DNA from 3 places in the Microbulbifer sp. THAF38 genome. Region 2 is predicted to be linked to each of the others. Evidence: predicted binding sites of a transcription regulator. Region 2 holds the regulator's gene; each other region holds the start of a gene.
The links. The regulator LexA, encoded in region 2, represses DNA repair genes until DNA is damaged. The targets are predictions, from matches to a motif close to ACTGTNTNTANANACAGT.

Region 1: the regulator LexA is predicted to act here: its motif matches at 2,171-2,188, upstream of FIU95_RS12270 (YebG family protein).
Region 3: the regulator LexA is predicted to act here: its motif matches at 8,099-8,116, upstream of recN (DNA repair protein RecN).

The regions. Positions count from the first base shown of each region.
Region 1 is NZ_CP045369.1:2,903,633-2,913,320, forward strand. It holds gene FIU95_RS12250 (DUF6249 domain-containing protein) at 1-130, opposite strand, end outside; gene FIU95_RS12255 (hypothetical protein) at 196-492, opposite strand; gene FIU95_RS12260 (DUF924 family protein) at 671-1,276, shown strand; gene FIU95_RS12265 (LysE family translocator) at 1,276-1,893, shown strand; gene FIU95_RS12270 (YebG family protein) at 2,246-2,542, shown strand; gene FIU95_RS12275 (MAPEG family protein) at 2,715-3,110, opposite strand; gene FIU95_RS12280 (amidohydrolase family protein) at 3,282-4,583, opposite strand; gene FIU95_RS12285 (amidohydrolase) at 4,580-5,992, opposite strand; gene FIU95_RS12290 (hypothetical protein) at 6,018-6,299, shown strand; gene FIU95_RS12295 (PAS domain-containing sensor histidine kinase) at 6,300-7,940, shown strand; gene FIU95_RS12300 (glutathionylspermidine synthase family protein) at 7,980-9,146, opposite strand; gene FIU95_RS12305 (DUF1190 domain-containing protein) at 9,150-9,688, opposite strand, start outside.
Region 2 is NZ_CP045369.1:1,970,510-1,980,197, forward strand. It holds gene FIU95_RS08425 (ATP-binding cassette domain-containing protein) at 1-365, shown strand, start outside; gene FIU95_RS08430 (universal stress protein) at 428-871, opposite strand; gene FIU95_RS08435 (hypothetical protein) at 1,017-1,541, shown strand; gene topA (type I DNA topoisomerase) at 1,756-4,440, shown strand; gene FIU95_RS08445 (DUF6586 family protein) at 4,441-4,929, shown strand; gene FIU95_RS08450 (hypothetical protein) at 5,033-5,287, shown strand; gene lexA (transcriptional repressor LexA) at 5,380-5,985, opposite strand; gene FIU95_RS08460 (TIGR00730 family Rossman fold protein) at 6,163-6,810, shown strand; gene FIU95_RS08465 (class I adenylate-forming enzyme family protein) at 7,097-8,659, shown strand; gene FIU95_RS08470 (TetR/AcrR family transcriptional regulator) at 9,133-9,688, shown strand, end outside.
Region 3 is NZ_CP045369.1:3,819,557-3,829,244, forward strand. It holds gene FIU95_RS16540 (YfiR family protein) at 1-426, opposite strand, end outside; gene rimK (30S ribosomal protein S6--L-glutamate ligase) at 614-1,552, opposite strand; partial or broken gene FIU95_RS21565 (ATP-dependent zinc protease) at 1,637-2,038, opposite strand; gene dapB (4-hydroxy-tetrahydrodipicolinate reductase) at 2,230-3,045, opposite strand; gene FIU95_RS16555 (hypothetical protein) at 3,283-3,738, shown strand; gene dnaJ (molecular chaperone DnaJ) at 3,870-4,994, opposite strand; gene dnaK (molecular chaperone DnaK) at 5,220-7,169, opposite strand; gene grpE (nucleotide exchange factor GrpE) at 7,295-7,936, opposite strand; gene recN (DNA repair protein RecN) at 8,169-9,688, shown strand, end outside.

The DNA of each region.
Region 1 (9,688 bases), 930 kb from region 2:
GCGGCTTCGGCGGCTCGGGGATAGTGTTGCTATCATCCTGTGCCCAGCTGCCCATAGCGGTAAAAGTTACTGCCAGCGCTGCCAGCCAGCAGGTAACTGCCCGCAAGGATTGTGAATTTCTCGCTCTCATTAGTTACTCTCTAATCGTTGTCTTTTTGTACTGTTAAACCGTCGGCTCGGGGAAACCGTGTAATGCTACATAACCGTAATGCGGCCTCGGCTATAGGGCCCAGGGGTAGCACCTTGGGGAGCTCTCTCCTCAGCAATTCGCACCGGATAGGGGAGTCCGCCACCCTCAACCTCACTGCGAACCTTGCACTCATTGAGCTTTTGCAAAAAGTGCTGGTCCGTCTTCTCGGTGAGCTGTCTATGGATATCATCCACAGAGAATCCCAGCTCGGCCGCCCTGGCCTGGCCGGCCTGCATGCCACCAAGCGCCAATATCAGTACGGCGCAAAATTGTACCTTCTTAAATGATCCCGCAGTAAACATTGTGACCTCCAGATCGCTTTTCCTTGTACACCTCTATGACGGGGCCAGAAACGATTTTGGATGCAAGCGCAAAAATATTTTTTTGACTCCTCCTTTAGAGAGTTCTCGTCCTTACTCAGCTGGACCATCAAGTACAAATGTCGTAATAATCGGCCCATCATCGCTGAGGAGCCCATTGATGCCTGATATCAAGGAAATACTGACCTTCTGGTTTGGTGATCCCTCTCTGGATCACCGCCCCACTGAGGAACTGCAAAAGCGCTGGTTTTCGGCTGATCAGAAGCTGGACCGGCAAATGGCAGAAGACTTCGCTGAGATCACCAATTTGGCCATAGAGGGTAAGTTGGATCATTGGCGCCAGAGCCTTATGGGTAAGCTGGCCCTTTTGCTGCTGTGCGATCAGTTCGCCCGCAATATTCACCGCGGCACCTACCTTGCCTTCAAAGGAGATACCCTGGCTCTCGAAATCAGTGAGACGATTCTGCAGCGGGGAGACGAGCAAAAGCTCGGGTTGTTTCAGCAGGTTTTTGTCGGCATGCCCCTGGAGCACAGCGAAAAACACTCAATCCAGCAGCGCTCCGTGGCATACTTCGCACAATTGCAGAAGCAGTACGGGGGTGATGAGGCCATCGCTCCTTATCTCGCCACCCACTACCGATATGCCCTGGCCCACCAGGAGATTATCGAGCAGTTTGGTCGCTTTCCGCATCGCAATGCGGCCTTAGGCCGCGATTCCACAGAAGATGAGAAGTATTGGCTGGCACAAGGGGGCGGCTTTAAATAATGGATTTACTCGGATGGTTATCACTTGCGGGCATCTGCGCCCTCGGCGCCATGTCCCCAGGCCCTAGCTTATTAATCGTAATGCGTTGCTCGGCCTCCGGCCTGCAACAGGGCCTCGCCAGTGCCATAGCCCACGGTGCTGGGGTTGCCGTTTACGCTGCTCTGACAGCCTTCGGGCTCGCGGTTCTGATCACCAGCTCCCCCCTACTGTTCAGCATCCTGCAATGGGGCGGCGCGGCTATGTTGGTATACCTGGGCTGGAAGGCCTTCAGGGCTCCGGCTCCCGGCTCGGGAACCACACAGCTGGAAGCCCCCCACCTAAGTGTTCGCCGCTCAATCCTTCAGGGTTTTGGGGTCGCCTTCTTTAACCCCAAGATTGCAGTATTCTTTACCGCCCTATTCAGCCAGTTCGTCTCAGAACAGCAGGCCCTCACCACCAAACTGGGGATGGCTGCCATGGTGTCTGGGGTAGACACTCTCTGGTATTGCATCGTTGCCCTGGCAGTCCATGCCAGCCGCAAACGCCAGTTGGTTAGCAAGCATCTCGGCCACCGTATCCAGCAACTGTTTGGCTTACTCCTGATCGGCCTAGCCGCGCGCCTGGTACTCACTATTTAATGGCTGGGCGCTGCGCGCCCATTCACCTCTCTTTCCGAGCCCACCAGGCTCGTCTCTTACTACTCGCAAGCAACGATCAACAGCGCCCGAGAAAAAAGCAGGCCCGAAAACGGGCCTGTATAGTGCGGAGTTTGCAGCCGGGATGCCTGGGGGGTTACATCCGGCTGCAGGTGTGCATTATGACAGTTGTGACATGTCCCTGCGGGCAAACCATCGCAATGGTGACTCTCTTGAACGCAATTAAATAGACGCCACTTCGATCTCGGTCACCATTGACACTGAATATTTATACAGTTACCGTATGGCCATACAAACAAACTGGAATGTCTGAAGGGCAATTGGGAGGCATATCATGGCCGTAGTAGCTGTTTGGAAATGCGATCGAGACGGAGCAATGTTCGACAACAAAAAAGATGCTGAAGAACACGATAAGATGCTGGAGCTTGCTGCCAACATTACCACGCTAATTGAGCGCAGTATTGAAGGCATTGACGAGCAGGTGAGCGAGGAAATTGGCCTGCTGCTGGCCAAGCGTCGCGATTCACTGGCCAAAGCTTGCAAAGGCAAACCAGAAGTTCTGCTGGAAGAAGAGGTTAACAGCGAAGAGTCCTCAGACGAAACTGTTACCCCCTTTGCCGCGAACCAGTGAAAACTACCTGAAGAATTTTCCGGTAGAAGTTTAAAGTTTCATCCCTGTACTCTGCCCGGTTAACCGGGCTTTTTTGTTAGGCTTCAGAAGCTTTCTGAAGCCTCTTATCAAATAATAATCATCAGTCGCCAGAGATATTCACCTGGAATTCTCACTAATGGCACTGCTGCTTTTACAGGGACTTTACCGATATCACGATATTGATCACCGCAAGGGCAAGTATCACCAGCCAACTGATCAATGTACCCAAAAAGCGCCCAGTATGGGTGCCGCCCTTGCCTGCAGTCAGGCCATACGCATGAAAAATTCGGGATAGCAAAAATGCTATTCCAAAAACATGCAGCCACAAACCGGGCAACCCTCCCAGCTCCGCAAGTAGCAGAAGCAGCAGTGCAATGGGGGTATATTCCACCGCATTCCCATGCACACGCACACGAATCTCATTAAAACGATCATCGCCAGTACCGATACCCACCCGCTTGGCACGACGAAACTGAACCACGCGGCCCGCCAGGTAGATAATCAGGATTGCACAGAGACTCGCATACAGCGCTGTAATATTCACCATGGCCCTTTCCTTTTTCTTATTAATACAGGAAGTAAATATATATCTAATTCCCTTCAACTCACCAAACCAATGCTAAGCAGGCGACTGGACCTTTTTGTTCATTTTTCATCAAGCAAAAAAAGAGCGGGCCTTGCCCGCTCTTTAATTTAATAGTCAGCCATTTGTAGCAAGCTAGTTGCGATAACCAAAGCCGTGGCCCTTGGCAGGCTTCAGGTGACGATCGCGCAAACGGGTAGAACGGGTAACCAAAGATTGTGGTTCACCCTCGATCAATACCTGCTCAGGGTAACTGGTCACTTCCAGTGGATCGCCGTTCCAAACCACGATATCAGCAGTGGCGCCTTTCTCCAGGGTACCACCGCTAAGACGGAAGATATCTGCCACATTAGTGCTGATAGACTTCAGCGCCTCCTCGTAGGGCAACCCGTGGGCAACAGCATTGCCAGCAGATTGACGTGAGAGGTACACGTTATGGGTAGAGGCATAGTCGGGGCCACTAATAGCCACTTTCACACCGGCCCTAGTTAACAAAGCGGCGTTATCCAGGCGCGCACCAAGGCTGGAGAAGGAAATGGGCAGGTTGTTGATTGCATCAATCACTACAGGCACCTGAGCCTGGGCCAGCTGGTCGGCTACCATCCAGCCCTCAGCCGCCCCGAGCAACACGAGCTTCACATCGAAGGCCTTGGCTAGTTCGATAACCGCAAGAATATCGCTGGCGCGATCAGCAGTGATCAGTAGAGGTTCAGTACCATTAATCACCGGCTGCAAGGCTTCCAGATCCGCGAGACTGTAATTCAACTCACGCCACTCTCCCCGGCGAATAGCCGCGCGGTTGTCCCGATACTCTTTAGCTTCGCTCAACGCATTTTCAACTTTAGCGTAGGCATTCGCACGGCTGCCACCTGCTAGCTGAGCTCCGGTCTCACCCAAATAGGCCTTTTGGGCAACGTCTTTGGCTTCGACGCTATTGAACTCGCCATTGAGCTTGATGGCAAAGCCACGCCCGGCGAATACTCTCTGGGCCGCTACCGCTGTTTCATCCCAAGTGCTGATAGCTGGAAAGACCACCGCACTGGTAACACCACCGGCCCGGTTGAAAGGAATCAGGGTAGATTTGGGGTTGTATGCGGGCACAGGATTAAACGCACTGCCGATACTTTCCCCAGTTACCGCATTGTCGTTAGTGCCACTGGCTGCACTGATCTCCACCAATCCCAGCTCGGAAATAGGTGCGATGACGCCAGGCGTTACCACCTTACCTTTTGCATCAATAACTCTATCAGCCGAAACATTGAGGACAGGAGCCACCTGCTCCACTTTACCATCGACAACCAGTACATCAGCAGATTCCAGGGAACCCATATCTGCCAGAGTATGCACCTTGCCACCCTTAATCAGGATGCTCTCCGCATAGGCACCAGCGGTCAACACCCCCAGGGCCAGCGCACAGAATACAGCTAATTTTTTCACAGTCGCTCTCCCTCTGCATCGAGAATACCCAATTCGAAATCACTACGTGGTTGACGCTTTTTATCGGAGCGGTCGTACATCAGCTCACCGTCGATAAAAACTTGATCCACATGGGTATAAACACTGAAAGGGTTACCGGACCAAACCACAACATCAGCCATTTTGCCCTTCTCAAGGCTGCCAGTCTGCGCGTCAATGCCCAACGCCTTAGCGGGGTTAGAGGTCATCCAGGCAACCGCATCTTTTGGCTGGATATCAAAACCAGCGCGCTGACCTGCGGTCATCGCTTTTGCGACTTCCTCATTCAAGTGCTGTACGCCAACACCGGAATCGGAGTGGATCATGGCACAGGCCTTGGCCTGATCGACGATAGCAATATTCGCCTCCGTCATATCGAAGGCTTCGTGCTTAAAGCCCCACCAATCGGCCCACATCGCCGCACAAACATTGTTCTCTGCTAACAGATCGGCCACTTTATAGGCCTCAACCGCGTGGTGGAAAGTGGAGATCTGGAAGTCAAATTCCTTGGCAATATCCATCATCACGGCCATTTCCTCACCGCGATAACAGTGATTGTGTACCAGGATATCGCCATTCAGAACGCCTGCCAGGGTCTCGAGGCCGAGATCACGCTCCGGCTCATCGCCTCCCTTCTTTGCATACTCTTCCCACTTTTTCTTGTAATTGCTGGCCTCAATCCAGGCGTTGCGGTAGCCGGCCACATTGCCCATACGGGTTGAGGGAGACGTGCCTTTACTTCCATAAACACGCTTGGGGTTTTCGCCACAAGCCATTTTCAGGCCATAGGGCGCACCGGGAAATTTCATATCCTGTACGCTGCGGCCCGGCACATTTTTAAGGGTCACACTGCGCCCGCCGAACAGATTGGCGGAGCCAGGTAATATCTGTAGCGTGGTTACACCACCGGCCAGGGCCAATGGAAACTGTGGGTCTTGAGTCCAAACCGAATGTTCCGCCCAAACCTGTGCGGTATTCGGGGATGTCATCTCATTGCCATCCTGGGAGGACTCGATGGAGGGCGCCGGGTAGTCTCCCAGGTGGGAGTGCACATCAATAATGCCCGGGGTCACCCACTTGCCTTTGCCATCGACCACCTGGGCATCCTTCGGAGCCTTGAGATCCTGACCGATCTGAGCAATTTTCCCACCTTTCAGCAACAAGTCGGTGTTCTCCAACTGCTCGCCGGTACCGGTGAGCAGAGTAGCGCCCTGTATCAGTACCGGTCGCGACTGAGTAACGGAGTAGGTAGATGGGAAAGCGTCCAGGCGAGCAAAATCCGCGGATCTCTGCTCGCTCCCGGCTTTCTTCTCACCGCAGGCAGACACCAACAGCGAGGCACAAAGCAAAGCCGCGATGCCGCGCCCGAAAAATCGAGAATGCAGCTGCATAGTAATTCATCCAATGGTCTTCAAGATGGCGGTGAATGCTATCAGGTTGCCTGGCCATAGCCACTATTTAGGGAAGAAAAGTTTAGGAAGTATTAATAAAAATACCAGCACCCTTCTTAGAGTCGCAGCCGGATACGCATCACATTTATATAAACACACAATTACAAAAGGGTTTATAAATCACGGCCTGTCAGCAAAGACTGCAAACCTGATCAAAAAACCTCTGGGTTCCCTATATACTTTTTTGTTTCCACATGATGCAATTTCTGGTGAAAAAATACTCAATAATAATTCCGGAGGAGAATAGGTGATCAAAGATAACCGCTTGCCGGTATTCCCCTCATCCCCCATTGTCACTAGTGGCCAAAACCGGGACTCCCTGCAGGTATACGAAGCCCTGCGCAAAAGCGAAGAACGCTATCGCGAACTGGTCGAGCATGCGAACTCCATCATAATGCGCTGCGACAGGCATGGGCGAGTCACTTCATTTAATGAGTATGCCCAGCAGCTTTTTGGCTACTCAGAGGCAGAAATTATTGGCCGGCATTTGGTAGGCACCATAGTGCCGGCCAGTGAATCCAGCGGCCGGGACCTACGGCAACTCATTCAGCACGTGTGCGACCACCCGCAGGAACACCGGTACAATATTAACGAGAATATTACCAAGTCAGGCAAAAGAGTTTGGATTGCCTGGACCAATAAAATCCTTTCGGACGAGAATGGTCGCCCTACCGGTATTCTCAGTATCGGAACAGATATCACCAAGCAGCGCCTGCTGGAAGAGGAGTTGCGGCAAGCCCAAAAAATGCAGGCTATTGGCGAATTGGCCGGCGGTATCGCCCACGACTTCAACAATATGATTCATGGCATCAGCGGCTATGCCGAGGTTATTCAACAGATTGCTGAAGACCCCCGTATCAGCGAGTACACCAACCATATCCTCACCACTGCACGCCATGCGGCCGAGTTGACCAAGCAATTGCTCACCTTCGCCCGTAAAGGCAACTACCAGCTAAAAGATTGTAATACCCATGAAATTACCCGCGATGTCTGCGCCATGCTCGAGCGCACCATTGACCGGCGTATTCGTGTTGAGCAGCAGCTAGAAGCCGGTCGGCCTCATGTAGTGGGCGACCCCGCCCAGCTAAAAAGCGCATTATTGAATATTGGTATCAATGCCAAGGATGCTATGCCAAGCGGAGGTATTCTGCGTTTTGCCAGCAGTAATGTCACTTTTGAAAGGGCCACCACTATTGCTGATTTTGAAGTACAGCCCGGGCATTACTTGCTCATCACCATTCGCGATAGCGGAACGGGTATGCCCCCCGAGGTGCGGCGCAGAATTTTTGAGCCTTTCTTCACCACCAAGGAATGTGGTCGGGGTGCCGGACTGGGCCTTGCAGCAGTGCATGGCACTATCCATTTACACAAGGGCGCTATCCAATGCCACAGCATTGAGGGAGAAGGTAGCACTTTTAATCTGTACCTGCCGATTGCAGAGGCAAAGACAAACAAGCAGCCAAGTCAGGCCGAGTCCTTAACTGCAAATCGCCAACTTCGCATTATGGTGGTGGATGATGAAGCTATTGTCCGCAGTTATTCAAAAACACTCTTCGAAATGAATGGCCACAGCGTGAGCACTTTCGCATCTGCGGAGCAAGCGATTACCTATTACCGGCAACATTACGAACAAGTGGACTTGGTAATCCTCGATATGATTATGCCGGGTATGGATGGCCAGGAGTTATTCGCCTTTTTGCGACGGATCAACCCGGAGGTAAAAGCATTGCTCTCCACCGGCTTTAGCGTCGACAGTAAAGTCCAGGAAGTTATTGCCGATGGCGTGCTCGACTGCATCCAGAAACCCTTTACGTATGACAGGCTCAGCAAAAAAATTGAAGCGTTAATTTTTAGTGGTCAGCTGACAACACCGGAAACTAGAAATTAAAGCGCGGTATTGCTTGCCAGAAAATTTCTGGCAAGCATTTCAAAGAATAATATGCGGAAGGTAGCGACTCATATCCTGCGTTATTAGATTGCTATCCTCACGAATTGAGATGCCCGCAGCCATGTCATCCACCAACCAGCTGCCTACAAGGGTGAAGTTTTTGCCAAACTTAGGCAATGGATGCATAGCTTGGTAAATAAAGCCCTCTTCGCCATAAGGCCCATCAGACAGTGAATGTACATCCCCTCCGCGCACTACCGAAATATTAGCGCCTTCACGGGAAAAAATAGGCTTTTTAACCAACTCCGAATAGCCACTAGCCTTACCCAGCTCATCCTCGAAAAATGATGGCAACAAGTTGGGATGGCCTGGAAATAATTTCCACAACATGGGCAAAAGTGCTTTATTGGATAATATCGCCTTCCAGGGTGGTTCCAGCCAACGCACATTATTGCTGCCCAATAAAGAACCAAATTCCTCGCGAAACATAAACTCCCAGGGATACAACTTAAACATCCAGGTAATGACCTGATCGTCTAAATCAGTAAAAGCTCCCTCAGCATCGCAGCCAATATCCTCAATAAATACAAAGTGATTGGTGATATCGGCTTCAGTGGCACAGTCTTGCAAATATTGCACCGTGCCGCGATCCTCTAACGTATCCTTACAGCAGGCAAAATGGAGTTCGCGGCCGGGCGTCAAAAATTGTAGATCGCGAAAGCGGTTAACCAGCTTTTCCTGCAGGCTGTTAAACTGGTCGGACTGAAGTGGCAAGGCTCGCCTGTCTACATTGTCCTGCAGCCAGAGCCATTGCCAAAATCCCGTTTCATATAAGCTCGTGGGAGTGTCTGCATTATTTTCATAGAGTTTGGCCGGCCCCTGCCCTGAATAGGCAAAGTCCAGCCGGGAATAAAGGCTGGGGTCACCGTTTTTCCAGGAGTTGCGGACAAAATCCCAGTGCTGCTCCGGAATGCGGAAGCGCCGTAACAGCGCCTCATCCTCAAGCACCTTAGCGACAACATCCAGGCACATTGCATGGATTTCTTCGGTGGGGTCTTCAATATCCTGCTCTATCTGTTCCAGGGAGAACTGGTAGTAAGCGCTTTCATCCCAGTAGGGTTGCCCGTACATGGTGTGGAATTGAAAACCAAATTCTTGCGCCCGCTCTTTCCAGCGCGGACGCTCACCGATTGGTAACCTCAGCACCAATCAGCCCCCCCAACTTCCTGAACGGCCGCTACTGGAACGTCCGCCACCCCAGTTGGACTTGGCCGAAGCCACTGCGCCAAAGCCCCCTCGGGAAACCGTCTTGGTCACCTTGGGCTTGGGGTCCATCGCGCTCTTATCCACGGTATAGGAGTTTTTACCGTAGCGACCGATCACTTGACCATCCGCGGTCATCAAACGATCGTAATAGCGGGAACCAGAAGCGGAATAGCGGTAAACCGGATTGTAATAACCGTAAGAGTGATAACGTCGGTCGTTATCATTCAGCAGGGAAGCAACCATAAAGCCGGTCATCAACGGCATCCAAAAGCCGCCACTGCTCTCACGGCAACTACCAAATTCTGACTCGCATTGAGATAAATTGGCATACTTGGGCCCGGTACGCTCGGCTTCAGCCAGAGCCTTCTGGTAGGCCGCTTGACATTGGGCCTCATCGAGCTGCGTGTTATTTACACAGTCCTCGACTGAGGAAACCACCTTAACCTCTTCATCAGAAGAGCAGCCCACCAAAGCCACGGTGA
Region 2 (9,688 bases):
GCATCCGTGAGTATGTCGGTGGTTATGCCGACTTCATTCGCCAAGGAGGCCGTTTCGAGCAGGAGGTGAAGGAGAAAGAGGTTCCTGAGGCTAAGGTAAAACCCAAGCCGGCTGAAGCGGATAAGTCGCAGACTAAGAAAAAGAAGCTCAGCTATAAATTGCAGCGTGAACTGGACAGCCTGCCGGCTTTGATTGAGCAGCTTGAAGAGGAAATTGGCACTATTGAGGCCGAGGTGGCCGATCCTGCTTTTTATCAGCAGGAGCAAGCCGAAGTGCAGAGCCGATTGAATGCACTTGCAGAGAAGCAGGCCCAATTAGAGACCGCTTTCGATCGTTGGTCGGAGTTGGAAGGGGGCGATGAATAGGGTTTGTGTATTTGGAAGAGGTGGTGCTTAGCACCACCTCTCGTGCTGTAAAGGAGAGGTGCTCACTCTTCCTCTACATAAACTCTAACGGCTAAAACATCGCACTTGGCGCCGTGAAGAACGCCATTAGATGTTGATCCGAGAAGCAACGCCAGCCCGTGACGCCCGTGGCTACCGATTACGATAAGGTCTATGTCGAGATCTTTGGCTAAGCGGTGTATCTCGGTGGATGGCTGCCCCAAAATAACATGCTGACGCTCAGCAGGGATATTCAGCGGTAGGGCCGCTTTTTGCAGTTGTTCCTTGGCCTGTCTTTGCAGCTGGTCTTGCACCTCCGACAAATCCATGGGGATATCTCCACCGTAGGCAAATGTCAGGGGTTCAATCGCATGCATTAAGCTGATTTCAGCGTTGAAAGCTTCAGCGAGAGTCGCTGCTTTCTCTATAACCTGTGACGACTCTTCTGAGAGGTCCAACCCCACCAAAATTCGTTGATATTTCGCCATATTCCATTAACTCCTGTCTTTTATTTTTGCCCTGAGGGGCCTCCTGCGACAGCCATTTTCAGTCTACCGTAAAAAAAACTGTTTGACATGGATCATATAAGGCGTCGCAGAATAGGCCGCTTTTTCATCATCGTAAGGAACCGACATGTCCGAGTGGCTACCGGTAATTATTATTGGCTTTGCTATTGCCCTGGTATTAGGGCCTGTGATGTGGCTGAAGCCCAATCAACGCGATAGCCGCTTGGCGGATTTGCGGGGGCGTGCTGCCAAGGCGGGTATTACCGTGCAAATCCAGACCTTACCTGCGGCACTGGGGGAGGGGACCGCTGCAGTATATTGCTACCGATGGAATGACCGAAAGCGCCTGCAGGTTGGCTGGGCGCTGCAGCGTCAGCGTATTAATCATGAGATGAACTTTGCCGGCAATTGGGATTGGAGGAATAGCGTTAAGGCGCCTCAGGCGGCATGGCAGTACCTGCATCAGTTAGTGGATAGTTTGCCGTCAGATTGCTGTGCGATTATCGCAACCGATGTCGGATTGGGGGTGCAATGGCAAGAGAACGGTGGGGTAAAGGCTTTTTCACAGCTGTCTGACAGTTTGGCGGAGTACGCACCATTAATAGAGGAAGCGGTGCGCAGGGCTAATCCGATCAAGCTCCCTGAGGACTAGGGTGGCAGGCGTTTTAGAAGGCTGCCCAAATAAGGGAAAATGTCACAATTTTGCTCCTTTTTAGTGGTGAAATTTGGCGAATCGACAGCAAAAATTGTCAGCTTCCCTTGACCCCGCCCCTAGTGGAGCTTATATATTCGCGCAGCGCGGGCCCGAACTACGGGTCTGAAATGCTTCGGATAGCAGTAAATTTTTCATTTGAAATCAAAGGCTTATGGGTAAATCACTGGTCATCGTCGAATCGCCGGCCAAAGCGAAAACTATCAATAAATATCTCGGCAAGGACTTTGTGGTTAAGTCCAGCGTCGGTCATATTCGCGATTTGCCAACTGGTGGCGGCAACAAACAGCCCGTTGATGCAAAAGAGCGGGCAAGACGTGCGGCTGAGACCCGTAAACTTTCCCCTGAGGCGAAAGAGGTCTACAAGCGTAAGAAAAATCGTGAGCAACTGATCAAGCGCATGGGTATCGACCCAGATAATGGCTGGCAGGCTCACTATGAAATCCTACCGGGTAAAGAGAAGGTGGTCAGCGAGTTGCAGAAACTTGCCGAGAATGCCGACCACATTTACCTGGCAACGGACTTGGACCGCGAGGGAGAGGCCATCGCCTGGCACTTGCGCGAAGCCATTGGTGGCAATGATGATCGTTATCGCCGGGTAGTTTTCAATGAGATTACCAAATCGGCAATTCAGGAGGCTTTCAAAGACCCCGGCCGCCTGAATATCAATCGGGTTCATGCTCAGCAGGCCCGTCGTTTTCTCGATCGCATCGTGGGCTATATGGTGTCCCCGCTGTTGTGGGAAAAGGTTGCCCGCGGCCTTTCCGCCGGTCGGGTGCAATCGGTAGCCGTGCGATTGGTGGTTGAGCGCGAGCGTGAAATTCGCGCCTTTATCCCGGAAGAGTACTGGACGCTCTTCGCCGATACCGCCACAAACAAAGCGAACAAGCTCCGCCTTGAAGTTAAAAAGCAGGCTGGAGAAGCTTTCCGCCCTACCAATGAAGTCGATGCGAAAAGCGCGGTTAAATTGTTGCAGGGCAGTGATTTTGTTGTCAGTGCTCGTGATGACAAACCTACGAGTTCCAAGCCAGGGGCCCCTTTTATTACTTCGACGCTACAGCAGGCGGCAAGCAATCGCCTTGGCTTTAGTGTTAAGAAAACTATGACCCTAGCGCAGCGCCTCTACGAAGCTGGTCATATCACATACATGCGTACCGATTCGACTAATTTGAGTAAAGAGGCGGTTGAGTCGGCCCGGCAATATATCGGTGAGAATTTCGGCGATAAGTATTTGCCGGAAAATCCCAATAGCTATAGCAGCAAAGAGGGGGCACAAGAAGCGCACGAGGCAATACGCCCCTCCGATGTCCGTGTCGCCCCTAATATGCTTTCCGGTATGGAGCGCGATGCAGAGCGGCTCTACAACCTGATTTGGCAACAGTTTGTTGCCTGTCAAATGACCCCGGCGAAATACACTTCAACCTCTATTGTGGTGAGCGCTGGTGAATTTGAGTTGCGTGCTCGCGGTCGGGTGATTCGCTTTGATGGCTTTCTCAAGGTCGCGCCTCCGGCAGGTAAAAAAGATGAGGATCTAGTGCTGCCTGATGTGAAGGTGGGTGAAAAGCTCTCACTAGAGCAGCTAGACCCGAAACAGCACTTTACGAAACCACCAGCTCGCTTCAGTGAAGCAGCCCTGGTAAAAGAGCTGGAGAAGCGCGGTATTGGCCGACCCTCAACCTATGCCTCGATCATTTCCACTATTCAGGATCGTGGCTATGTGCGGCTAGAGAACCGCCGTTTTTATGCGGAAAAAATGGGTGATATTGTCACCGACCGTCTCAGTGAAAGTTTTAAAAACCTGATGGACTACGGTTTTACCGCAAACCTGGAGGAATCCCTGGATGCGGTCGCCGACGGCGATAAAGGTTGGAAGCAGCTGCTTGATGAGTTTTATCAGGACTTCTCTTCGCGACTGGAAAAGGCTCAGTCCAGCGATGCGGGAATGCGTCGCAACACGCCGACGGATACCGATATTGAATGCAGTAAGTGCGGTCGCCATATGCAGATTCGTACGGGTTCTACCGGTGTTTTCCTGGGTTGCTCCGGTTATGCGCTGCCTCCCAAGGAGCGTTGCACCAATACAATGAATCTGGTTTCCGGTGATGAGGCGATAGACGCAGATAAGGATGAGGATGCAGAAACCCGTCAGCTGCGGGAGAAGCGCCGTTGTCCCAAGTGCGGCACGGCGATGGATAGCTATCTGCTCGATGAGCATCGCAAACTGCATATCTGTGGTAACAATCCGGACTGTAATGGATACGAGGTGGAGCAGGGCACGTTCAAAATCAAGGGTTATGACGGCCCGATTATTGAGTGTGATAAATGCGGAAGCGATATGCAGCTGAAGTCTGGCCGCTTTGGTAAATATTTTGGCTGCACTAATGAAGCTTGCAAGAACACCCGTAAGCTGTTGAAGAATGGCCAGCCGGCACCACCGAAGATGGATCCGGTGCCCATGCCTGAGTTGGCATGCCAGAAGGTTGAAGACCATTACATTCTTCGTGATGGCGCCTCCGGGTTATTCCTGGCTGCCAGTCAGTTCCCGAAAAACCGTGAAACCCGCGCACCGCTGGTCAAAGAGTTGCTACCTCACCAAAGTGAGATCGATCCCAAGTACAGTTTCTTGTTCTCTGCACCTGCACAGGATGATCAGGGGCGGGATACCGTGGTTCGCTTTAGTCGCAAGACCCAAGAGCAATATGTCCAGTCCGAGGAGGATGGAAAGGCGACGGGTTGGAAGGCTTTCTATCGAGATGGCGCCTGGAAGGTTGAGGCGGCAAGTAAGTCTACTGCAGCTAAGAAAAAGCCTGCAGCGAAGAAAGTGGCGGCAAAAAAGTAAATGAGCAATCCCTACACTGGCCTGGTTACATCCGCGCTACGCAAGAGCCAACTGCTTGCTACAAGTAGTTTTGACTCTGCTATTCAGCGAATGGCTCTTGAAGAAGGTGCCCTGTTGCAATTGTGGAAAGCTTACCGGGCCTTCCTGGCTGAGCTTTCCCATCAATTGCAACTGGGGTTTGAGCCTGAGTCCCTGCAGGTTATTGTGGATAGCCTGCACAGCCAGGGGAAAGCCAGTGTTGAAGTAAGGGAATTGCAGTTGTTGGTCTCAGAGCCGGGGAGTTGGCTGAGCGAGTTTTTACGTGCATGGCATCAACTCTTGCGGCTGCCTCCGCTTGCGGAAGATAAGGGGCAGGGCGGCAATCTGATACCAGCGCACAATGTCGCGGGCCCTGTGGTTGTTGATCTTTCCTTCGAAGTGCTGCTCAAATGGCACGCTGCATTAAGTGAGTTGGTAGGCAGGCAGCGTGCCAATCTTGAGGAGTGCTGAGGGCTCCTCGCTCCCTTTCTGTCTATCTGTTTGCACCCACTGAAACTTCTAAATTGCCTGTGGTACACTGGGCGCAAACTGATGTGCAGTGAAGGGAAAGCTAATGTCCTCCGAAACTTTTGAGATTATCGAGTTGGCCAATGGCGATGTGGCTCTACGCCGCGCCGGTCACGAGGAGGACCCTCTGGTGAGTATTCGTTTCTCAGCCGAGAGTCTCCAATTTTTACGAAAGCACAAAGTAGCAGTGGCTCGGGCAATGCTGGAAGCGGGTATAGAAGCTGTGCAGAACCTTGATGACCTGGAGCCTGGTTACTTCGAAGAGGAAGAATCAATGCCGGTTAACCATACGATTCATTGATCTAATCTATGGTAAGGTGAGCAGGTAAAAGTGTTTCAACAGCGGCTTAAAGCCGCTGTTGTTGTATATGGACATTGGTAAACTGTTTACTCTTAAGGGGTTTGGCGAATCACGCCCACCGCGAGCCCTTCAATCACAAAGTTCTTATCCCGCATATCCACCTGGATAGTCTCAAAGTCTTCGTTTTCGGGTAGTAGTTGCACAGTTGCCTGATTGCCTTTGCGGCGGAAGCGTTTAACAGTTACTTCATCATCAATCCGGGCAACCACAATCTGTCCATTTCTGACTTGCTCGGTTTTCTGTACGGCCAGCAGGTCCCCATCGAGAATACCTGCGTTGCGCATACTCATGCCGTGCACCCTGAGTAAATAATCTGCCGGCGGGTGAAAGAAGCTGGCGGGCAGGTCGCAATAATCCTCAATATGCTCTGTGGCCAGGATAGGGTGGCCTGCAGCGACACGTCCTACGATGGGAAGACCGGATTGGTGATCTGGAATTCGAATGCCCCTGGAGGCGCCGGCGACCATCTCAATGGCTCCTTTTCTCGCCAATGCTTTGAGGTGTTCCTCTGCGGCATTGGGTGAGCGAAAGCCCAGTTCCTGGGCAATTTCTGCGCGGGTGGGGGGGTAGCCTGTGTCATCCAGGTAGGTTTTGATCAGCTCTAATACTTGAGTCTGACGTGCGGTGAGATTGGTCATAGATTTACCTAGAGTTTCTGTATTTTTATACAGTTGCTGGGATTATATACAGATTTTAGGTTTGCGCAAACCCGCCCCTTGCCTCGATTCAAGCTGCTACATTGATTAAGAAAACAATGAGTGAAAAAAAGAGTAGTTGAAAGAGCTGACAGCACGAGAGAACAAGGGAGAACAATAATGCTTGATGCAAAGATGCCCGAGGCTTGGAGGGTTCTACGTATACAGTCGGAATTAGTTGATGGGATTGAGCGTCTAATTGCACTAAAAGGGGCTGTAACGGTTTTTGGTGGCGCGCGTTTCACAGAGGATAGTTTGGAATACCAGCAGGGGGTAAAGCTTGGGGGGCTTTTGGCTGCCGAGGGGATACCGGTAATCACCGGTGGTGGCCCAGGTCTTATGGAGGCGTGTAATCGAGGGGCTTTTGGGCAGTCTGGCCCCTCAATTGGATTAAATATTGAACTCCCTTTTGAGCAGGCAGCCAATCCGTATCAGGATATTAGCTTGAACTTTCGTTATTTCTTTGTGCGGAAATTTATGTTTGTTAAGCATGCCGCCGGTTTTGTTGGCCTAGCTGGAGGCTACGGCACTCTGGATGAATTGTTTGAGGCTTTAACGCTTGTGCAAACACAAAAAGTAAGGCGATTTCCTATAGTGCTGGTTGGGGAGCGCTATTGGGGTGGGTTGTACAATTGGTTAGTGGATACAGTGCTGGAAAAGGGTTGTATTGATTCAGGCGATCTCGATTTATTCCATATCGTGGATACCGTCGAGGAGGCTGTACACTTGATTTTGAAGTATTTGCGCGGCAGAGAAAGTCAAAAATAATTTAAAAAATTGTAAGTTTCTGTTGGGGTTGAAGAGGTTTGGCTATTGCTCTGGTAATTTTTCAGAGCTAGTCAAACACCCTGGGGGTTCTCTATTTTGGGGCTTTGATTATTCCGAGCTATTGCCCATCGTATACTCCCCTTTGATCACCAGGTGCCAGTTTCAGCGGTTTGTAATGCGTGTCAGACTGATTAATGAGCCTGCTATTATTCTTATATTTGATCGCTTGTGATTAGGGGTATTTTTACTTATTAGCTAGCCTGCATTCTAAATAGGACGCCAAACTGTGCCTTTTTATGGAGACCCCCTACTAAAGCCCGCGGACTTGAAGAATCTCTTAGAGGTCTCTCTAGATAGTAAGCCAGATGAGATAGCACTACTTTGCAGCAGTCGAGCGTGGACCTGGCGAGAATTGCAAAGAGATATTGATACTTTGGCTGAGAGGCTGGCAGCGAAGGGTTTTCGTCAAGGTGAACGGTTTGCATCTTTGATGCCGAACCAAGGCGAAATGCTTATTTTTCTTCTCTCATGCATCAAGCTAGGGCTAGTTGCAGTTCCATTAAACTATCGCTACACCTCAGCCGAAATTGATCGTGCACTTGAAGTGAGTGGCGCAGTAGCCTTGTGCGTAGATGAGGAGCTTAGAGAGGATATTCGATCTAATAAATCTGTTAGCGGATTGAGTAAAGGTATTCTTATTTTTGAGAGTGCTCTTGAAAATACCTGGAATTTTGAAAGTTTGGTTGATTCTGGATTGCCAGCGGTTGGGCCTCCCTCATCAGATTTAGAGGATTGTGCATTCCTTTTCTTTACATCCGGCAGTACCGGAGAGCCGAAGGGTGTTATACACAGTCAGTTTTCTTTCGGGTCTATAGTGGCAAGTTTTGCTATTGCTCTAAACCTTTCACGCAATGACGTTGTTTTACCAGGAGCTTCAATTGCACATGTGGGGTCACTTTCAACAGCCATGGCTGCATTTTCTGTAGGTGCAATGGTAGTCATTCCTCAAAGTTTTGAGGGACCAGAAATTCTTTCCTTATTGCGATCTTGCCGGCCAACTGTGCTGGTAATGATTCCCGCAGCTTTTATCTCGATGGAGCGCAATCATGATGCAAAGCGTGAAGACTTCGCGTCACTTCGATTGTGTGTCACTGGTGGTGATAAATTTCCGCTCAATCTTGCAGTTGAATTTGTCCGCAAGACTGGTCTGATGATCCAGGAGACTTACGGGCTCACAGAGGCTCCAGATTGCCTTTTCAATCCTTCCAGTTCAATAGAGAAGGCTGGGTCCGTTGGTAAGGTTTCTCCAGGTTATATTGCTTGCTTACGTGATGGCGAGGGGAGGGAGGTTGCCCCTGATACAGATGGTAACCTCTGGCTCAGTGGAGCGCCGGTGATGGCTGGTTATTGGGCTAATTCTGGAGTAACTCGAACGGTGCTTGAGAATGACTGGTTTGATACCGGTGATATTATGCGTGTCGATTCTCATGGTTATTTTTGGTTTCGTGGTCGAAAAAAGCAGATTATCGTCCGAGATGGCTCAAACCTCTCACCCCAGGAAATTGAAGAAGCTGTTATGGCGCATCCAGCGGTTGATCTCGCTGGAGTAGTTGGCGTTCACAATGATGTTCATGGAGAGGATGTGTGGGCTTTTATTACGCTGAAGAGCGGTGTCACTGCGCCAAGTGTTGAGGATGTGATTGATTGTGCGAGAGAGCGTGTCGGTTACAAGGCCCCTGAAGTGATAATAATCCTGGATAGCATGCCTCTCAACCCCACTGGCAAAATTGATAGGGCGGCACTAAAAAAGCTTGCAGAAGAACAATTATCGATTATTCAAAAAAAGTGAATGCCGCGAAGTGGTTTGTCGCTACAGATTAAGTTTCTTCAATTTATGATCGCAGCCCATGATATTTCAGCTTTGTCTCAAAGGTTGAATTTTTGATTGGCTGCTGCAATTCAGATGGACTCGGGTCGCAAAGATGGATTGTCCCAGCCGTTTCTTTTGTTCATGTGTTCATGAATTCCTGTTTCTGAGTTGAATTAACCTTTCTTGTCCCCTCTATCTTTCGGGTAGCTTCCCAAAGCGCTTAACTTTGAGTTGCAGTATCCAGGAGGGGGGTATTAGCAGTTGTACTGCATCAGTACGAATCTCCTCTTGAGTGATACAGCAACACGTCTGTTTCAGCTGTGAGAAGTTTTCTCCCTGTAGGTGCTGATAAGCGATCAGAACCTCTAAAGGTGTTTTGTACAGTTCGACTGGCAGAGGAATATGCTAATCTGGCCAGAGTTAAACAACTGTTTTAAATGATGGTTTGATATATGAGCCAGACGGACACCGTTAGCCGGATACTGGACGCAGCTGAAGTGCTATTTGCCGAGCGCGGTTTTACGGAAACTTCTCTCAGAACGATTACGAGCACAGCAGGTGTTAACCTGGCGGCAGTCAATTACCACTTTGGCTCAAAAAAAGAGCTGATCCAGGCGGTCTTTGAGCGCTTTTTGACCCCATTTACCGAGGCTTTAGAGTCAGAACTCGATTGGCGTATTGCTTCTGGCCAGCCGCTTAGGGTAGAGGGGCTATTAGAAAGCCTTTATAAGGTGGGGTTGGGCGGCTTGAGTGAGCGAGGGCTCGATCCGCAGCGCTTTATGCGACTGCTGGGATTGGCCTACACACAGTTTCAGGGGCACTTACGTCGCTTTATAGTGTCTCGTTACGGTGAAAGTTACCGGCGCTTTGCCGGCCTGCTGGCTGAGGCCTTACCAGGGGTTGACCCCGTTACGTTCTACTGGCGCCTGTATTTCATGCTGGGAGCCACTATCTTCACCTTGTCGAGCTACGATGCCATAGAGGCTATTCTGAGAGAGGATTTTGGTG
Region 3 (9,688 bases), 1.8 Mb from region 2:
CACCGTAAGAACCGGGAAGAATTCTACAGTAACCAGCGCTTTAAGCAGATGGGCGCGATCCATAGAGCCGAGAATTACGATCTGGCACTTGCGCGCGCGCAGTATATCCTTGAAGTCAATTTTCTCCAGCGCCACCTTGCGACCGTCAATACGCTGGTTTCGGAAGCGCTCCGCCAGCGTCTCCCCCAGGGAATCCCCTCCCATCAGGCACACCTTGAATGGGGCGGTGTAGTTATCAAACGCATTGACCGGCCACTGCAGGTTGTAGGCGAAATGCACGATGTAATCCACCATCACACGCCGTCCCAGGGGGGTATCGGAGAGGTGTACCGCGGCCTGAGTCAAAGGCGCAATCAGCAAGCTCAGTAATAGGGTAAAAATCAGGGATAGGCGGGGAACAGAAGGTCTGTGGCAGTGTGTCTTCACGGTTAGTAAAACCCTGCGGTTTACACCAGCTGCCGGCGGCAGGGGCGGCCCCGGCAGAGAGTGTCTATCGGCGGATACCTGGGCAAATTATTTGCCGAGGCTTGATGAGCGCGCCAGCGAAAAGCCCGGCCACCTCTGAAGGTTAGCCCACTGGACTTAGTGCCGCCGGCGCCCCAATCAACATCGACTATTCAGACGTACTCTTCTCCAGATCGACACTGCTCTCATTCGATTTTGTCGCCGGACGCCATTTGAGCGCCTTTTCAATCGACATGATCATAGACCCAGCAATATCTTTACGGGTTGCGCTCTCAATGCCTTCCAGACCGGGGGAGGAGTTCACCTCAAGCAGCAGCGGCCCTTTGCGCGAGCGAATAATATCCACACCCGCCACTTTCAAACCCAGCGCTTTTGCCGCTTTAATCGCTATCCGCTTTTCATCTGCGGTGACCTTGACCACTGAAGCGGTTCCGCCCTGGTGGATATTGGCCCGGAATTCACCCGGCGCCGCCTCCCGCTGAATAGAGGCCACCACCCGCCCATCGATCACGAACAGACGCAGGTCTTTGCCCTGAGCTTCGCGGATAAACTCCTGCACCAACAGGTTGGCCTTCAGGGATTTAAACGCGTTAATGACCGACTCCGCCGCTTTGCGGGTTTCCGCCAGCACGACACCGCGTCCCTGGGTCCCCTCCAACAGTTTCACGATCAGTGGCGCGCCGCCAACCATCTCGATCAGCTCATTGGTATCCACCGGCGAGTTGGCAAAACCGGAGGTGGGGATACTCAAGCCGCTCTGCTGCAAAAGCTGCAGGGAAAACAGCTTATCCCGAGACTGGCTGATCGCCGCAGAACCATTCAGGGCAAACACTTCCAGACTCTCAAAGTGGCGAGTCAGGGCACAACCGTAAAAGGTCTGGCTCGGACGAATTCGCGGGATAATGGCATCCAGATTGTTAAGGACTCTGCCATCGCGGTAATGCACCTCGGGCTCATCCGCATCCAGCTTCATATAACACTGGCGAACATCCAGGAAGGTCATACGGTGGCCGCGCTCGGCACCCGCTTCCATAATGCGGCGGTTGCTATAAAGGTCTGGATTGGAAGCCAGCAAACCGATACGCAGGCCTGTGCCGGCGATATGGTGCTCGTCCCGATAAAATTCATCCAGCTGGCTTTGTGGCAAATCACCCAGGCAGAAACCCTCCGAAGGGTCCACCATCATGCGCCCAAGCATCGCTTCACGCCCGAGCAACATGCGATAACCCATGCTGTCACGATTGGTCAGGGTCAGCTCGATATCCCAAACGCTACCGCCGATGGAAAGTGCGGTACGAATCACTGGGCGCCGCTCAGATTCACCGGAGGAGCTGCGCACCACACGTTTATCCAGCATTCGGGCCTCGCAGCGCACCGTTGGGCGGCGCTGGTGCTGCAATGGATGCGCCTCAAAGCTGACCCAGGGCTCACCATCGCGCTTAAACGTCTGAATATTGTAGGCATGCAGGCAAGATGTCTTAGCCCCGGAATCCACCCGAGCCTTAATCGCAGGAATTCCCAGACCGGGAAAAGCACACCACTCTTCGCTACCGACAATCAGCTTTTTTTCCAAACGAAAAAATCCTCAAAATATTTTTTGGTTTATCGAGCGAGCAAACGACCCGAATTACTGTTATCCATTGCGAGGCCAGGCCTCGCCAATCCACAGCATTGATTTAACCCATATTACCGATCAGCTTATGGGCAGAGTCTACGAAGTTAACCCGAGGCTAACCCACGAATAAAACTATTGCAGAGGGAAAATTAATTTAATCCCAGCACATCGCGCATATCGTAGTGGCCAGGGGTGCGCTGCGAGTAATCATCGCCACTCAGCCACAGTGCGGCACGCACTGCGCCGCGAGCAAAAGAAAGACGGCTGCTGGCGCGATGGCTGATTTCAACTCGCTCGCCTTCGGCGAGAAACATCACCGAATGCTCGCCAACCACATCTCCTCCTCGCACAGTGGCAAAGCCGATGGTATCGCGCTCCCGAGCACCAGTCTGCCCCTCGCGACCGTAGATCGCCACTTTGTCGAGATCACGCCCCAGGGTCTCGGCCAGCACTTCCCCCATACTGAGAGCCGTGCCAGAGGGGGCATCTACTTTATGGCGGTGATGGGCCTCGACGATTTCAATATCCGCATCCTCACCCATTACCCTTGCAGCGGTCTCCAGCAATTTAAAACACAGGTTTACGCCTGTGGAAAAATTGCTGGCCAGGCACAGTGGAATTTTTTTTGCGTGAGCGAGTACTTCGCTTTTCTGTTCCGCGGTAAATCCTGTAGTACCTATCACTATGGGGCGACTGTGAGTGGCGCAATAAGCAGTATTTGATAGGGTCGCGAGAGGCGCGGAAAAGTCGATCAACACATCAAACTCGGCTTTTTCCAGGTTATCCACAATGGCGACACCATTACGGCCCAAGCCCGCTACTTCACCGGCATCGGCCCCCACCAGGCTGGAACCAGGCCGGACAACAGCGGCGCTGAGCTCCGCTTCCCCAGTGAGCGTCAGTGCCTCCGCCAGAGCCCGGCCCATTCGCCCACCAAATCCGCTAATCGCTATTTTTACTGCCACAACAACACTCCTGTCTACGCCCATGAGGTTGCGAATCTTACCCCGCTCCACCTGAGGGCAGCTACAAAAACAGCGCCTTTAAAAGTGATCACTTATACCTGAGATTACCCTGGCCATGAGATTGCTGCATGAGGAAATAACAAGGCACAACTTTATTACCAACTAACTGCAACGCAGTGAAAGCGATGACAAACCGCGATGCTAGGCTTAATCCAGAGGGGTAAATGGAGCGCCAACATGCGACTTATGATTCGATCAAACCACCTGCCACATTTATTGGTGGTGGTTATCTCTTTAACCCTGGCCTTTGGCAGTGCGCCTGTATCCGCACAACAGCAAAGCACAAACCCAGACTTTTGGGAGAAGTATGACGACATAACAGATTGGGTGACGCTGCGTCTGCAGCTCACCCCTGGCCAGGAAAAAATAGTGCTGCCCATCATGCAAAAGAGCCTTGTAGAAAAAAAGGCCGTGCTGGAACGCTATGGCGTATTGAACAACCCTAAGCTGACTTTGACTCCCAAGCAGCGCGGGGAAATCGGTGCGCAATTGGCCACGATCACCGGCCAAACAAACAAACAGCTGGAAGGGATACTAAAACAACAACAGATGAAGGAACTGGGAAAGATTCAGCACGAATTTTTGATGGAGCTGGCTGCTCGCCTGAGGGCCCGATCTGGCCAAGGTAACTAACCCGGCAGGGACACCGGGCTAGCTTTCGCTATTCTTCCTACTTTTAACCTCTCAAAGGTGCTCGTCAGTTAAACAACGACAAGCTTTAGGTTGCCGATGGTCGAATAGCGATTAGGGATACGCGCTTAGAATTAAAGCTTCATATCTCCAAAGAAGTTCTTCACCCCTTCGAACCAACCGGTCTGACGAGGCGCATTTTTCTTCTCACTGAGGGTGTTGGCGAACTCCTGCAGCAGCTCTTTTTGCTTGCTGGAAAGGTTCACTGGTGTTTCCACAACAACCCGACACAGCAGGTCGCCAGTGGCGCCACCGCGCACAGGAGTTACCCCTTTGCCACGCAGGCGGAACAGCTTGCCGGTCTGGCTCTCAGCGGGGATCTTCAGTTTTACCTTGCCATCGAGCGTCGGTACTTCCAGCTCGCCACCGAGGGCGGCTGCGGAGAAGCTGATCGGCACTTCGCAGTAGAGGTTCTTGCCATCGCGCTGGAACAGCTCGTGTTCCTTCACCACGACTTGCACATACAGATCGCCAGCGGGGCCGCCATCGGGACCGGCTTCACCCTCACCAGACAGGCGAATACGATCACCAGTGTCCACACCGGGCGGCACTTTCACCGACAGAGTTTTGGTTTCCTCTACTCGACCTCGACCGTGACAGCTGCCACAGGGGTCGGAAATAATAGAGCCGCGCCCACGACAATTCGGGCAGGTCTGCTGAACAGAGAAGAAACCCTGCTGCATACGCACCTGGCCAGCACCGCCACAGGTACCGCAGGTCTGCGGTGAAGAACCGGGCTTGGCACCAGAGCCATGGCAGGTATCACAGGAAGCCAGAGTCGGTACGCGAATCTTGACCGTGGTGCCACGCACCGCGTCTTCCAGGTCTAGTTCCAGGTCATAGCGCAAGTCGGAACCTCGCGCAGGGCCGCCGCGACGGCCGCCACCGCCCCCACCGAAAATATCGCCAAATACGTCGCCGAAGATATCGGAGAAGCCGCCAAAACCACCGGCACCGCCACCGCCCATCTGGCCTTCCACACCGGCGTGGCCAAACTGGTCGTAGGCCGCACGCTTCTGTGAGTCGGACAGTATCTCGTAGGCCTCGTTGGCCTCCTTGAATTTGTTTTCGGCTTCCGCGTCATCGGGGTTGCGGTCCGGGTGAAACTTCATCGCCACCCGGCGGTAGGCTTTCTTCAGCTCTGCATCCGAAGCGCCACGCTCGACGCCGAGGACTTCGTAATAATCGCGTTTCGACATAAAACTATGTTCTCTGGTCCGGCATCAAGAACGGCCAAACTCTTTCTACTTCTCGGTTTCTAACTAAACTCCGCGTGCGGAGCACCGCCAAACTGCACAATCACAGCAAATTTTGACGGATACCTGAAACAACACAGGGCGCGGGCCTCTGAAAGTAAGGCGCCGCGCCCCTGAAGTTCTCCGGCAGCTACTGTAAAAGTTGCCGCCGGAAATGCAAGCGAACGCTTACTTACCTTCTTTCTTGTCGTCCTTTACTTCTTCGAACTCAGCGTCAACCGCATCGTCGCCAGCGGAGGACTGCTGCTGTTCACCTTGAGCGCCTGCACCAGCGGCACCTTCAGCGCCAGCGGCCTGGGCCTGCTCGGCGTACATCTTCTGCGCAACCGGGCCGGAAGCTTCGGTCAGCTTATTGGTAGCGGCTTCCATAGCAGCCTTGTCGTTACCTTTCACCGCCTCTTCCGCTTCTTTGATCGCCGCTTCGATCGCAGACTTCTCTTCAGCGGTGGCTTTGTCACCGGCTTCTTCCAGGGTCTTCTTGGTGGCAGAGATCAGACCGTCGAGGGTGTTGCGGGTCTGCACCAGCTCCTCGAACTGCTTGTCCGCTTCGGCATTCGCCTCGGCGTCCTGAACCATCTTATCGATCTCGTCCTCGGACAGACCGGAGGAGGCCTTGATCACGATGGACTGCTCTTTGCCAGTCGCCTTGTCCTTCGCGTGCACATGCAGGATGCCGTTGGCATCGATATCGAAGGTCACTTCGATCTGAGGTACACCGCGGGGGGACGGCGGGATATCGGCCAGGTCAAAACGACCCAGAGATTTGTTCTGGGAAGCCTGCTTGCGCTCACCCTGTACCACGTGAATGGTTACCGCAGTCTGGTTATCTTCCGCAGTAGAGAACACCTGGGACTTTTTGGTCGGGATAGTGGTGTTCTTGTCGATCAGCGGAGTCGCAACGCCACCCATGGTTTCGATACCCAGAGTCAGCGGGGTTACGTCCAGCAGCAGTACGTCTTTCACGTCACCGGACAGTACCGCGCCCTGAATAGCAGCACCCATGGCAACGGCTTCGTCGGGGTTAACATCTTTGCGCGGTTCTTTACCGAAGAACTCGGTGACTTTCTGCTGAACCAGCGGCATACGAGTCTGACCACCAACCAGGATCACTTCGTCTACGCCAGAAGCGGACAGGTCGGCGTCCTGCAGGGCAATTTTCACCGGCTCCAGAGAGCGGGTTACCAGCTCTTCCACCAGGCTTTCCAGCTTGGCGCGGGTCAGCTTAACCACCAAGTGCTTAGGACCGGTGGCGTCTGCAGTGATGTACGGCAGGTTCACTTCGGTCTGCTGGCTGGAGGACAGCTCGATCTTGGCTTTTTCTGCAGCTTCTTTCAGACGCTGCATTGCCAGGGGGTCGCCTTTCAGGTCGATGCCCTGGTCTTTCTTGAACTCGTCTGCGAGGTATTCGATCAGGCGCAGGTCGAAGTCTTCACCACCGAGGAAGGTGTCACCGTTGGTGGACAGTACTTCAAACTGCTTCTCACCATCCACGTCGGCAATTTCGATGATGGAGATATCGAAAGTACCACCACCCAGGTCGTATACCGCTACGGTGCGGTCGCCACCCTGCTTGTCCAGGCCGTAGGCCAGTGCAGCTGCAGTCGGCTCGTTGATAATACGCTTCACATCCAGGCCAGCAATGCGGCCGGCGTCTTTGGTAGCCTGACGCTGGGAGTCATTAAAGTAAGCCGGTACGGTAATTACTGCAGCTTCAACTTTCTCGCCGAGGAAATCTTCCGCGGTTTTCTTCATTTTTTTCAGTACTTCGGCAGAGATCTGCGGCGGAGCTTTTTTATCGCCTTTCACTTCTACCCAAGCGTCGCCGTTGTCGGCTTCGGTGATGGTGTAGGGCACCATCTTGATATCTTTCTGGACAACGTCGTCCTTGAATTTACGGCCGATCAAACGTTTAACCGCAAACAGGGTATTCTGGGGATTGGTCACCGCCTGACGCTTGGCGGACTGGCCCACCAGGATTTCGTTGTCGTCAGTGAAGGCAACAATAGAAGGCGTAGTGCGATCGCCTTCGGCGTTCTCGATTACGCGCGCTTTGTCACCATCCAGTACCGCCACACAGCTGTTGGTAGTACCCAGGTCGATGCCGATAATTTTTCCCATTTGTAAAATCCTCGATTGATGCGCGCTGCCAGATTTGTTCTGTCTACAACGCGCGAATAATTCTTCTGTTGTCAGCTATATTGGTGCCGGCCGATAAAATTCAAGGCCGTTTTCCACACCTGCCGTTACGGCGCTTTGCTAACCACCACCATGGCCGGGCGCACCAGGCGACCGTTGAGGCGATACCCTTTTTGAAACACGTCCATCACCGTATTTGGCTCCACCTCCCCGTTCGGCACCTGGGTCATAGCCTGATGCAATTCCGGGTCGAAGGGCTCGCCGGCCGGATCGACAACTTCCACGGAATTTTTCGTCAAGGTATCGACGAAAGATTTGTGGGTTAGCTCGATACCTTCCACCAGCGCTTTGTTGGCTTCATCTTTGGTATCGATAGTGGCGAGGGCACGCTCCAGGTTGTCTACAACCGGCAGTAAATCTTGCAGTAGCTTTTCTACTGCAAATTTGCGTGCGCGCTCCACATCTTGCTGAGCACGACGGCGAGCATTCTGCTCCTCGGCCTGGGCGCGCAGGGCGAGGTCCTTCTGCACCGTTAACTGCTCTTGCAGTTTGATAATTTCATCGTGCAGCGCATCCGCACTTTCGGCTTCTTCGTGCAAGGCTTCTTCAGCCTGCTCTCGCTCGGCTGCGGAGGGGTCTTCAATTTCCGCGGAAACCGCCTCGTCTGCCCCTGTCAGGTGCTCATCAGCCAGGGCTTCCGGCTGCACCCCCTCGGTAATCTGATCTTCTTCGCTGCGCTCTCTGGCCACTGCTTTCTCCGTCGCGTCGACTCTGTCAGTAATGAGTTGGGCCCGTCCCGCGGGCTCTGGGGGCTATATGGGGCCATCCCCGCACAGTTCAAGTGGTTTTTAGCGCCCAGGCATTCCGGCAGGGTAATGTGGCCCAGCCCCTATAGCTAACCGGATGGGGATACTGTATAAATAACCACTACAAAGTGGGCCGCGAGCCTATCGATACAACAAGGACATAAAAGCGATACCTATGTTGCTGCACCTGTCTATCAGCCAATTCACCCTGGTGGACCAACTGGAGTTGGAGTTCGGTCCCGGAACCAGCACGCTCACCGGCGAGACCGGCGCGGGAAAATCCATCACATTGGATGCCCTAGGGCTCGCCCTGGGCGGCCGCGGCAGCGCCGAACTGGTGCGCGCAGGTGCCCGGCGCGCCGATATCTGTGCCACCTTCGATATCTCCGGCTACCCAAGTGCGAGCGATTGGCTCCAATCCCAGGAGCTGGATAGCGGGCAGGAAGTCATACTGCGGCGCACTCTCGGTGCCGATGGCCGCTCACGGGCATACATCAACGGCCAGCCGGTCACCCTGTTGCAGCTGCGCGCCCTGGGCGAACAGTTGATTGATATCCACAGCCAGCACGAACACCAATCCCTGCTTAAAAAGGAAACCCACCGCCGCCTGCTCGACGAGTTCGCCCAAGCCCAAGAGCTGACCGCCGAGACCCGCAGCCGCTACAAGACTTGGCAGGACCAGTACCGCCGCTACCGCAATCTGGCCGACAGTGCCGAGGAGGCCGAGGCCCGACGAACCCTGTTGCAGTACCAGCTGCGTGAACTGGAGCAGCTGGATCTGAGCGAAGGCGAGATAGAAGCGCTGGAGAGTGAGCAACGGCAGCTGGCTAATGCCGGCGACATTCTTAATGGCAGCTATCAACTCGCCGCGCTTTTGTCTGGTGGAGAGGGGGATATTGCCGAACAGCTGCACCGCGCCCTGCAACTGCTTTCCGCCATGCCCGAGCAGGCGCCGGCCTTAGTTGAAGTGGCGCAAATGCTCGATAGCGCGCGCATCCAGATTGATGAAGCGGCCGGCACCCTATCCCGGCATATCGACCGTTTCGAAATGGACCCTGAGCGGCTCGCCGAAGTTGAGGAACGCCTTAGCGCAATTTATCAATCTGCGCGTAAGCACCGCGTGCAGCCCACTGAGCTACCCGCTCTTCAGCGACAATTGCAAGAAGAGCTGGACGATATCGGCACCGAGGACACCCTGGAGCGCCTCGCCGACACCTGCAGCAAGTTAGAAAAGGAATTTCGCACTGTCGCCACAAAGCTGAGCAAGTTGCGGCAACAGGCGGCGTTAACACTCGCTGAGTCAGTTAACCGACAGCTGGTGGATCTGGCTATGCCCCACGCCAAGGTCGAACTTGCCCTACAGGCTCTGGATAAACCCTGCAGCCACGGCCTGGAAGAGGTGGAAATCCTGATTTCCACCAACCCCGGCCAGCCACCGCGCCCCCTGGGTAAGATTGCCTCCGGCGGTGAGCTTTCTCGGGTAAGCCTCGCCATTCAGGTGGTGACGGCGCAGACTTCGCGCACCCCCACCCTGGTTTTTGATGAGGTGGACGTGGGCATTGGTGGTGCCACCGGTGATGTGGTTGGCCGTCTGCTGCGCCAGCTTGGTGAGACCCGCAATGGCTGTAGCGGCCAAGTGATTTGTGTCACCCACCTAGCACAGGTGGCGGCGCGGGCCCACCGCCAATATCTGGT